Linked DNA regions of Planctopirus limnophila DSM 3776. The main gene of each other region encodes a partner of the protein of the gene in region 2 in a complex. Links are inferred from orthologs where the notes say so. Each region holds a gene or a part of one and is shown on either strand. Other genes may lie near its edges.

Region 1 (3,096 bases), 640 kb from region 2 along the record:
CGATCCCTGTTGGGGGCTGCTGCTGTGGCGGTCACTGTTCCTGCTGCGACGAAAGTGCTGCAGGCTCAGGAAAGTGCTGCCCGTGGCCAACTGAGCGACGAAAGTCTGGGAACGCTGCTCAAGGCCATGGGGCTCGAAGCAAAACTGTTCGACAAGCGTTATGACTTTGTTTTTAAAGCGAATGTCAATAACGACGAATGGGAACTTTCCATGAGCACTGTGCTCAGCATGGATCGCTCTGTGGTATGGATTATGGCCTGGCTGGATGAACTTCCACGCTCGGCTGCTGATGTGCCTCGTACGGCACTGCTCAGGCTGCTGGCTGATAACGACAAGCTGGGCAAGGGCAAGTTCTTTGCTTACATCGCCAGCAATCGCCGGTTCGTGTTGCAGCGAGTGATTCCGAATACGGACATCACCTCAGCATCATTCCGTGCCGATCTGGATGATCTGGGAGCGACAGTGGTTTCGACACACCCCCATTGGGCTGTCTCCAACTGGTCGTCACCCACACAGCCCGATCCCTCCGCAACACCCGCCACGAGCACGATTCAGGGGAGTGCACCACAGGGTGCGTCAACCGGATCTCAACCCGGGACTGCTGTGCGCGATGGTGCGACAATTCGCCGTTAATTGAATAACACGGAACGTCATGCGTTCCATGTCTGCTAATGAAAATGTGCCATTGGGGAAGCTCGCCGAAAGCGAAATTCTCCAGTGGCACTTTTCGTTGATGCCCATTCAGCGAAATCGCAAAACAGATTGAATTGCTGATTACCTGGGATGGCTGGGAGTGATCTGCTCCTGATCCTTGCGTTGCATTTCATCCAGCACAATGGGATGCAGTCGACGACTACGGCGGTCGGCAGGTTCATAATGAGAGCGAGCCCAAGCTCTCAGACGAAGCTCTTCGACAAGATCAACATTCGCACCCGAATCAACTTTTGTGGCGGCAAGTGAGGACATTTGGAAGCCTCCAGAAGGGAATCATCGCCAGTTTGGAAAAGAGCGGCAACGAACCATATGAAATGAGACGTTCGACCACGACTACACAATAAAAATGGCTGATGGGTTCGCCAAGAAAAATCACGAGAAAATTGAAAAATAATCTCGAAAATCAAGCCAGATGCTTGACAACGATCTTGGCTGCTCGTCACGACCAGCATACCGCGATTATCTTACGCAGCTTTTTCACTCTTCCCATTGTTGGTATTCGAGTGGCGAGATGGAAAAGCATCGCGATGGGGAAGGTCATCCAGACTGGCCAGCCCCAATTCCTCCAGAAACTTCTTCGTTGTTTCATAAAGGTAAGGCCGGCCTAGGCTTGCGTCTTCACCTGCCAGACGGACATACCCGTCTTCCATCAGTTGTTTGAGAATATCGACACACTGCACACCACGTATCTGCTCGACATCGGCACGTGTGACTGGTTGCCGATACGCGATGATTGCCAATGTTTCTAATGTGGATGGTGTCAGTTGGGGAGCTTTGCGAGTTGTGTTCAGGCGAGTGAGCCAGGGCTGATAATCAGGGTTTGTCAGAAGCTGGTATCCGCCCGCCAGAGGGTAAATCTGATAGGGACTGTGGGTGAACTGATAACTCTGGTTGAGCCAGCGAATCATTTGCTCGGCTTCTCGAACATCTGTGAGGCTGGCTAAGTTGGTCAGCTTTTTGATAGGAAGCGGGCCATCGGCGACAAAGAGAATCGCTTCCAATCTCGCCAGCCGGGATGTTCGTACAGAACTGGCTGAGCCGGGGCTTTGTTCCAGTCCAAAGATATGAGCAGGCGGGCCGGCGGGTGATTGCGGTTGGATCAACCACTGAAATGACGAAGCCGAGTGGCCTTGCTTCCAGCGATGTTCGTGATTGACCTGCCACGAATTGTTTTGCTGAAAGTTTCCCGAAGTGCGAGCCCAGGGCAGGGGCATGCTCATCGTGAGGAACTCCACTCTTCAATCTGCTGAAGAACCTTCTCGACAGCTTTGAGTGGTTCGTTAGCCTCGGCTTCAAAACGGTACGAAATCCGTGGGTTGTCTGCCGGTGTGTATGAGCAGATGAATACGAACACGGAAGGTTCAGCACCAGGTTCGAGGCGGAAGTTTCGAATCTGTAATGCGTGGAGCCTCTGCACGGCATCTTGCCAGGTTAAAGGGGGAGTATCTGCTGGCTTTTCGCGGGATGACTTCTTTCCGCCCATTTTTCCAGGAGTCTGGGGAGCGACAGCAATTTCTGTGTTGCCAGCAGGAATCACACCTGTTGCAGGGGAGCCATCGATCTCATGTTCTGCAAACTCCCCGTGGACCATGCCATGCAATTCAGAATTGCTTAATGGAGATGCGGATGCGTTGGGCAGTGTTCGTGGTGCAGTTCCGACGGGTGGAGAGGTTGTATCGGCCCAGGCCATCGCGCCAGCATCGGCAGGAGTGGTCCCGGGCGCTTTCTGATCAGGAGGGTTTTGATTATTGCTCCCTTGATTATTACTCCAAAGTGGAGGCTCTGAATTTCCGGCCACTCCCTCGGGATGTTCGGTGAGAGGCGTAGTGCTTGCTGGCAGGGCAGACGATGTCTCAGAAGGTAATGCCCCAGCACCAAAAGCTTTAGCGTCGGAGGCCAGCGGCGTTACATCCGAGAGTTCCGGGAACTCTTCTTCGAGCGACGTCTGATGAGTATCCGTCGAAATTTCCGGAAGGCCAAAAATCGCAAAGAGTGGCACTGCCAGGACTGGTACGAGTAGTAACAGTGTGGTGAATGACCCCTGGGAGCTCGCACGCATGTTTGAAACCTCCCTGTCTGTTCTACCCCGACATCCCGTCAGGTCGATCTGAGAATCTCGCTGCCATCAACTTGAGTTGAAATTTAGCCCAGTCGAGAATTCTCTACAATGACAACTCATCAGAATTGAACTGTGCAACTCTCATGAAAGTCGCCTTGGAATTGGCCCGTGTTCTCTATCCTCGCCAGATTGACGGGTGATCTGAATTCTTACAGGTTTTCAAGTGGGGATTCAGAAGCATCACCATGAGATCGTTCCAATCGTTCTCTGGCCATATCGGCCCATGGCCCGCGGTTGTCGAAGTCGAGATAGCGCAGCCAATG
Region 2 (2,927 bases):
GCTTGTCATCGACGGAAAAAATTGGCTCCGCGATTACCTTCGTTACGCGAGAAGAAGGTGACCAGTTGACCAACATTGAAATCCGAGTCAACAAGGAACTGGCCCGGTACGAGATACGAGATTTCGAAACTCAGCGGCCGCGCCGCCCTGCCCGGCATGTGAATGACCCGGCATAATGCCAGCCAGCTTGATGCTGCTGCCGAAATAGAATGACTCGTGCCGTTTTGCTGGCTGGCCGCTGTTCTGGGCGATCAACATAGTCAAACGACAGTGGTTAACAATTTGAGCTGATGATCATTTTGCGAGGATACCTGGATGTTCGCAGCCCGAGTCATTTTTCTTGTCGCAGGGATCTATGGCCTGGTGGTGCTGCTGCCGATGTATGCTGCGGAATCGACATTCTCCGCCGAGTATCCACCCGCAATTACTCATACTGAGTTCTATTATGGTTTTCTGGGGGTGACGATTGCCTGGCAAGTGGCTTACGTGATCATGTCCTGGGATATCAAGCGCTACCGATTGATGATCATCCCTGGGATTATCGAGAAAGTGGGCTTTGTCATTCCCGCCCTGATTCTGACAGTCGTGGGACGTTTGCCGTGGCCACTCGTAGGTGCTGCTGCGATTGATTTTTTGTTTGCGGGGCTCTTTGTGTTCGCCTGGTACAAAACATCACCCGCAAAGACGACTACTTGATAAAGGCGATGGTCATTGGATATTTCCAGACCTCTCCATTACCGGCCTTAATGGCACCGATGATGGGGAAGAGGATCGTCAGGATCACCAGCACAATCAACATCGGGATGCCAATGATCACGACACAGAGAATGCCGCTGACAACTCCGTAGATGAAGCTGGAAATCCACCAGTTCACGATGTTCTTTCCGTGCTGGTCAATCTCTGGTGATTGATCGCGGAAGAGCATCCAGATGACAATGGGGGCAATAATTCCGCCAAAGCCCGTCACCAGATTCAACAATTGTGAGAGGTGGAGTAGCACAGACCATTGCTTCACATCCAGATTGAGTGCTGGCTTGGGTTCAATCAGCCGGGCTTTTTGAAGCTCGAATTCTTCATTCGAGATCGTACCGTTATCGCGAAGCTGCTGCAGTTTGAAGAGTTCATCGGCAATTGACATGGTGGCCTCCGGTTTCTGATCCCGAGATATTACGCAGAGGGATGGCCGATCTTGGCAAAAGTTTTTGCAAAAGCCAAATTGATTATCAGAAAATCACCGGCAGTCTCTCAGGGAGTTTCAGCAGGATCGACTGACGAGGCATGCTCCGGATTGTCAGGTGGCATGAGATAGATCTCGCCATGAGGCTCTGGTTGCTCGGCATGAAACTGGTGATGCCTGAGAAGTTCAAGGACAGCCAGAAAGATGCCCACGATTTTGCTGCGCTCGTTGGCACCTTCGAAGAATTCGCTGAACGATGCCCGACCGGTCTTGCGGACATGTGCTCCAATTCGTTCGACATAGACAGAAATGGGAGTGTCGTCGTAACGAATAGCAGCTGTTTCGACGACGATCTTCTTCTGCATGACTCGAGTCAGGGCACTCACCAGATCCCAGAGTTCGACTTCTTTGAAAGAGTCGTTGGCGATATCCCGGCTCGATTTGGGCTTTTCACTGGTCATTCTCGGGAAATGATTGTGCCAGTCGTCGGCCTGTTTCTGCAGGGCTTGTCCTGCATCTCGATATCGCTTGTATTCGAGTAACTGCTCCACGAGTTCTGCCCGGGGGTCTTCCCCCATGGCTGATTGAGCTTCCTGGGCCTGATCCTCAGCCCGAGGGAGAACGAGGCGGCTTTTGATCTCGATCAGAGAACTTGCCATGACGACAAATTCTCCCACGGTATCCAGATCGATCAGCTCAAGGACCTGCAGAAATGTGAGAAACTGATTAGTAATCTGCGAGATAGGCAAATCGAGCAGATCGATTTCGTTGCGGCGCACCAGATAGAGCAGCAGGTCCAGAGGACCGCTGAAGGTGTCGAGTTGAACGCGATAGTCGGGCATTTCCTGATCCGCGTTCGTGAAGAATTCTGCATTCTGAAGGTGACAAAGTTCAGAAGCCCATCGAAGCCAACAACCTGTTTATCGACGAATAATGCCATTAAATCCAGCCCAGCCCGCAAACTTCGCCGGTGATGTCTGCGGGCTGGGCTTTGAGTATGTGCGTGCGGCAGAAACCGCCGGGGCCAGGCTTCAGCAGTTGGCAATTTTCTTCCGCAGCCCTGTCAGGAGTTCCAGAGCACTGGCGAGATCTTTCTTCTGTTGAACCGGATCGTGTGGAATTTCGCGTTCGATGGTGAGTGGGCCGCGATAGCCGATCTCCCAGAGTGTCGTGAGGTAAGCTTCCATCCCGACATCGCCAGTCCCCAATGCGACTTCCTGGCCCCATGATTTTCCACGTTCGTTGACTGGGGCCCAGAGAGCATCTTTACAATGAATACTGCGGACATAACGGGCCACTTTGCGAAGCGCTTCAATCGGGTTGCCTGTCCCGTAGAGGATCATATTGGCCGGGTCGAAATTGATTCCCAGATTAGGGCGGTTGACATCTTCGATGAATTCCAGCAGGTGATCTGCCGATTCCTGCCCTGTTTCCAGATGGACGGCCTGGCCATGGTTTGCTGCATGAGTGAGCAGATCCTGGGTGACGCGAACCAGTTCGCTGTAATCGGGGCTGGAACTTTCAGGGACGAAACCAATATGCAATCCAATAGCCGGGCAACCGACCCAACTGGCGAAGTCTGAAATCTCTTTCATTTCTGCGACGCGACTGGCACGCGTTTCAAGAGGGACGAGCCCGACAGTTCGTGCCGTGGTGGGGATATCGGCGTAACTTTCTCCATCAAAGCCACCGAAGATAACAGTTACCTGAATGCCGGCTGCATCGCACTTGGCTCGAAAAGCCTGAGCAT
Region 3 (4,461 bases), 690 kb from region 2 along the record:
AAACAGGCCCCATTGGCCTCGAAGGAGACCGTGGCCAGATGGAATACCGACGTTTGCGGCTCAAAACCTTGAATTGAATTCTCTCAACAGAACTTTGCGAAGCGTTATCTGTCGTATTTTCGCAGAGAATTGCTCGATGACCGCAACTCAAATCGACTAAGGCCGCACCTGAAGATGGTTATGGGGTGGCTGAGGCCAAACGTCTTCGCGAACCCCCAGTTCTTGCCCAAAGTGGCTGGGGGTTCGAAGACTCAATCCCAGCCACCAGAAGTGCAGTTGTTGATTGAAATCCGATTTAGGCCGCACCTGAAGATGTCGCTGGGCGGAAGTGGCCATCATCGGAGACATCTTCGAAACGGACAGACATTCGTTTCGAGACACCAGATTCTTCCATCGTGACACCGTACAGCACATCAGCGACGACCATCGATCGCTTGTGATGAGTAATCATGATGAACTGAGTGTCTTCTCGAAACTCGCGAATGACAGCCGTAAATCGTTCGACGTTGGCTTCATCCAGGGCTGCATCCACTTCATCCAGGATGCAGAAGGGGCTGGGCTTGGTGCGGAAGATCGCCATGATCAGCGCGATGGCTGTCATCGTGCGTTCGCCACCTGAAAGCAGCGAAATACTGCGCAGTTCTTTCCCTGGAGGCCGAGCCTTGATATCGATGCCGCATTCAAGAATCTGATTGGGATCTTCGAGAACAATATCTCCTTCACCGCCACCAAAGACCTTTCGGAAAAGATCCTGAAAGTTGGTGCGAATCGTGGCAAAGGTTTCAGCAAAGAGCTTACGGCTCTCCTGTTTGATCCTCCGGATGATGTCTTCTAACGTTGCTTTCGCTTCCACGAGGTCCTGAAGTTGTGCCGCCAGTTGTTGATAGCGCTGCTCCAGTTGTTCGAGATCATTAAGGCTCTCTGTGTTCACACTCCCCAGCAGTTTGAGTTTTCGTCTTAATCGCTGGACGTGTGCATCGACTTCGGGGCGAATGGCCTCAAAAGTAATGTCTTCCAAAGCCAGATCAGAGCTCGTTAACGGTGCTGTCTCTTCTTCGCTTGAGGCGGTTTCATGATGTGCTGATAAACGCTGCTCCCGATAGTTTTTCAGCGCACTATGTTCCGAAGCCGCCAGTTCCGCAGGTTGCGGATGCCCCTCTTCCTGAAGTCGCTCGGCAATGGCAGCTAACGCATGTTCCAGATCGCGTTGCCGCATGACGATCGCTTGCCGCTCATCGTCGAGTTTTCGCTCTTGTTGACGTAATTTGAGTTCTAATTGCAGTGTCTGGCTGCGGCTGGAACGGAGCGACTGCTTCTGGTGTTCGAGTCTGGAGGAAGTGATCGCCAGGCTTTCAATTTCGATCATCGATTCGTCTGTCAGAGCGGAAGCATTCAGCATCTGCAGCGTCAACTCGGATCGCGTCGCCAAGGCTTCCTGAACCCGACGTTCGGCTTCATCGCGCTGAGCCAACCGGCTTTGCACCTCTTCGGCCAGACGGGCACTTTGCTTTTGCCAGCCAGCCAGGCGTTCAGCCTGTGTCGCCAGTTCCAGTTGTTCGCGATTGATGGCCTCGATGAGTTGCCTGCGCGCCAGCGCGGTCTGATCCAGCAGGTTACGAGCTTTCTGGAGTGCGGTCTCTTGAGAACGGCGCTGTTCTTCGAGACGAGTTTTCTCTTCAGTGAATTCGGTTTGAGAAGTCTGTAAATGGAGTAATTGAGTTTCTACGGCAGCACGGTTGGCATGGGCTTTTTCCAGTTCAGACTGCAGTCGTTGTTCGATCTGTTCGGCCAACGAAACCTGTGAACGCACCTCGGCGAGTCGTGTGGCTGCCGTGTCCGCTTCAGTTGCGGCGGCTTCGAGAGAGGCGTCAGCAGCAGACAACTGGGTGTAAGTGATGTTCACCGATTGTTCTTGCCGCTCGATCTCCCGCTCCAGGCGTGCAATGTCGATGCGCAGTTGACGCAATTCGCTTTTTCTCGGGATGACCGCGGTATCTGTGCGTAGTGTTCCCAGTGCAATCGCGCCGTTGGCTTCGAGAACTTCTCCCTGCAAAGTGACGAACCGACAGCTTTGCCCTTCCCCTGCGGAAAGTCTGACTGCCGTCGGCAGGTCATGAACGATCCATGTATCTGCCAGGACAGCCGCCGCCAGTCCATGGACACCACGTTCCTGACGGATCAGACGATCGGCCCGAGTGACAACACCCGGCTGTCCATCGAGAGAAACCAGCCGACGGTGATCGAGTGGGAAGTGAATGAATCGGGTTCCCTGCCACGCTGGCTGACGGAAATCAGATCCTTCTGTTTCGGGGATCGCCAGAAACTGAACCCGCGACGAAAGTTGAGCCTGACTGCGTCCCAGGTAATCCAGCAGTGGCTGGTATTCTCGCAGCACAATGATATGGGCGCGCGAGCCCAGTGCCACTTCGACCAGAGCGGCATCATTGAGATCGACATCCAGAAGATCGGACAGACTTCCGACGACGGAATCCCACGGAGCCTGCCTTGTCGTACGGGCTCGATGCAGAATTTCACGCACACCAATCCCGAGACCCTCTTCGCGCGATTCGAGATCTTCAAGTACTGATTTTCTGGCCATGGCAGCACTGCGCTGTTCACGCAGGCTGGACAATCTTTCGCGAGCACTGTCTTGAGTACCAATCAGTTGGAATCTCTGAGATTGCACGCTTTTGAGATGTTCCAGCGTCTGTGCATGATGCGTCGAGGCCAGATTCATCTCGGCGTGAAGCACTGTCCGTTTCTGCTGAGCGTGATGCAGCTTTTCTCGAAGTTCTTCGATTTGCTGTTCATTCATCAGCAATGCCAGTTGCTGACTGTCAGTCTGTGCCGCCAGTTGTGTTAACTGACTCTCGATCTGCTGGGTCTTGCGCTCAAGTTCCCGCAACTGCTGTTCCTGTAACTGCAGTTGAATTGAGTCACTTTCCTGCTGCTGATCGAGATGAACCAACTGTGTTTGCTGTTTCTCAAAACTCTCCCGGCGCTGGGCATATTCTGTCTGAATTTCAGCAGATCGAGCTGCAGAAGACTGAATTTCCTGGAATGAAGCATCATATCGCTGAGCGAGCATGACCCGCTGGCGGTAGAGACGTGTCAGTTCGCTTTCGAGCTCACTCATCCGAGATTTGAGAAACTGAACAGTCGCCTGATCCCCAGCAACTTCCTGTCGCAGGCCGTTCAACTTCTCGTTGACCTGACGAATCTCTCCATCGAGTGCGGATAACTCGTGCTCGGTCAGTTTTTCATCGGCTTCGATCTTCTGATGCTCGCTGGTCAGATTTTCCCGCTCGGCATCGAGAGCCACAATCTTTGCAGCGAGTTCATTCAGTTGGAATTGCAAAGCCCGCGTATCGTCTGCCGCCAGGCCCAGCCACCATCGAGTGAGTTCCTGATGGAGTTCCCGATATTTGACGGCTTTAGCGGCCTGGCTGCGCGTCGAGTTCAACCGGCCTTCGACTTCATCAACAATATCTGTCAGTCGCAACAGGTTCTGATCGACACGCTCGAGTTTGCGCAGTGCTTCCTGCTCGCGAGTTCGAAATCGACTGATCCCCGCGGCTTCTTCAAAAACAGCACGCCGACTGGAGGGGTTTCCCTGAAGAATCTGATCGACTCGCCCCTGCTCGATGATCGAATAGGCCGACGCACCAGCGCCAGTTCCCATGAAAAGATCGCGAACATCTTTGAGCCGCGCGTTTTGCCGATTGATTAAGTATTCGGCTTCTCCATTTCGCCAGATGCGCCGCCCGACAGTCACTTCGGGAGTTTCAATCGGCAGGAGGCCCGAGGAATTATCAAAGGTTAATGTGGCTTCGGCATAGGCATTGGGTTTTCGTCCAGCCGAACCGTTGAAGATCACATCGGTCATCTCTTTGCCGCGCAGGCTCTTGGCACTTTGATCGCCAAGAATCCACTTCAGAGCATCGACGACGTTACTTTTTCCACTGCCATTGGGGCCAACAACCGACGTGATCCCCGAGGCGAAATCGAAACGTGTTCGATCCGCGAAGCTCTTGAAGCCGAAAAGTTCCAGCGCTTTGAGCATGGGAAGAACACTTGAAACAATGGAACATCAACAACCGGAATCACATACCCCGAGGAATTGTCTTATTTCACAGGAGTACGTTTGAACGCAGGGAGCCAGCGAGACTGGATTTTCTCTGACGATGAATCTGGCTCATCATCGGCAGCGGAGCGATCGGCTGTCGGTTTTGAGGACGATTTTTTCTCAGCTCGTGGGGAGTCATCCGGCTCAGATTGAGAAGGCAGCCCCGAGTTTGGTTCGTTCTTCTCCGAGCTCTTTTCCGGTGTTTTTCTGGAGGCCGGTTTCTTCTCGGAACCATCGGTTTTCACACTCGCCATCGAAGGCTCAGCATTCTTATCTGCCAGACTCTTTTCGCTGGCATCAGGCTTCTGCGAGACGGCCTTCAGACTCTCTGCATC

What was found.
Region 1: PLIM_RS08725 (region 2) and scpB share a complex: the UniProt entries of both Bacillus subtilis proteins name them as parts of the cohesin-like complex. The link is inferred for Planctopirus limnophila DSM 3776 from one-to-one orthologs.
Region 3: the proteins of PLIM_RS08725 (region 2) and smc are in contact, whole or in part, in a crystal structure (PDB 3ZGX), measured with the Bacillus subtilis proteins. The link is inferred for Planctopirus limnophila DSM 3776 from one-to-one orthologs.

Annotation. Positions count from the first base shown.
Region 1 is NC_014148.1:2,824,230-2,827,325, reverse strand. What follows is about bases 57-2,999. They hold scpB (SMC-Scp complex subunit ScpB), read right to left. Parts: upstream 1,935-2,999; coding sequence 1,179-1,934; downstream 57-1,178. Other genes in these bases: PLIM_RS11260 (tetratricopeptide repeat protein), read right to left, coding at 2,983-2,999; PLIM_RS11265 (hypothetical protein), read right to left, coding at 1,931-2,773; PLIM_RS11275 (hypothetical protein), read right to left, coding at 775-966; PLIM_RS11280 (hypothetical protein), read left to right, coding at 57-633. In the rest of the region: more of PLIM_RS11280, read left to right, coding at 1-56; more of PLIM_RS11260, read right to left, coding at 3,000-3,096. UniProt on the Bacillus subtilis protein: Participates in chromosomal partition during cell division. May act via the formation of a condensin-like complex containing Smc and ScpA that pull DNA away from mid-cell into both cell halves.
Region 2 is NC_014148.1:2,181,601-2,184,527, reverse strand. Bases 133-2,906 are described here. They hold PLIM_RS08725 (segregation and condensation protein A), read right to left. Parts: upstream 2,020-2,906; coding sequence 1,246-2,019; downstream 133-1,245. Other genes in these bases: PLIM_RS08720 (sugar phosphate isomerase/epimerase family protein), read right to left, coding at 2,209-2,906; PLIM_RS08730 (DUF4870 domain-containing protein), read right to left, coding at 689-1,138; PLIM_RS08735 (hypothetical protein), read left to right, coding at 316-696; PLIM_RS08740 (DEAD/DEAH box helicase), read left to right, coding at 133-176. In the rest of the region: more of PLIM_RS08740, read left to right, coding at 1-132; more of PLIM_RS08720, read right to left, coding at 2,907-2,927. UniProt on the Bacillus subtilis protein: Participates in chromosomal partition during cell division. May act via the formation of a condensin-like complex containing Smc and ScpB that pull DNA away from mid-cell into both cell halves.
Region 3 is NC_014148.1:1,492,502-1,496,962, forward strand. What follows is about bases 96-4,403. They hold smc (chromosome segregation protein SMC), read right to left. Parts: upstream 4,064-4,403; coding sequence 296-4,063; downstream 96-295. Other genes in these bases: PLIM_RS06035 (flagellar basal body P-ring protein FlgI), read right to left, coding at 4,126-4,403. Also shown: PLIM_RS06025 (GDSL-type esterase/lipase family protein), read left to right, coding at 1-77; more of PLIM_RS06035, read right to left, coding at 4,404-4,461. UniProt on the Bacillus subtilis protein: Required for chromosome condensation and partitioning.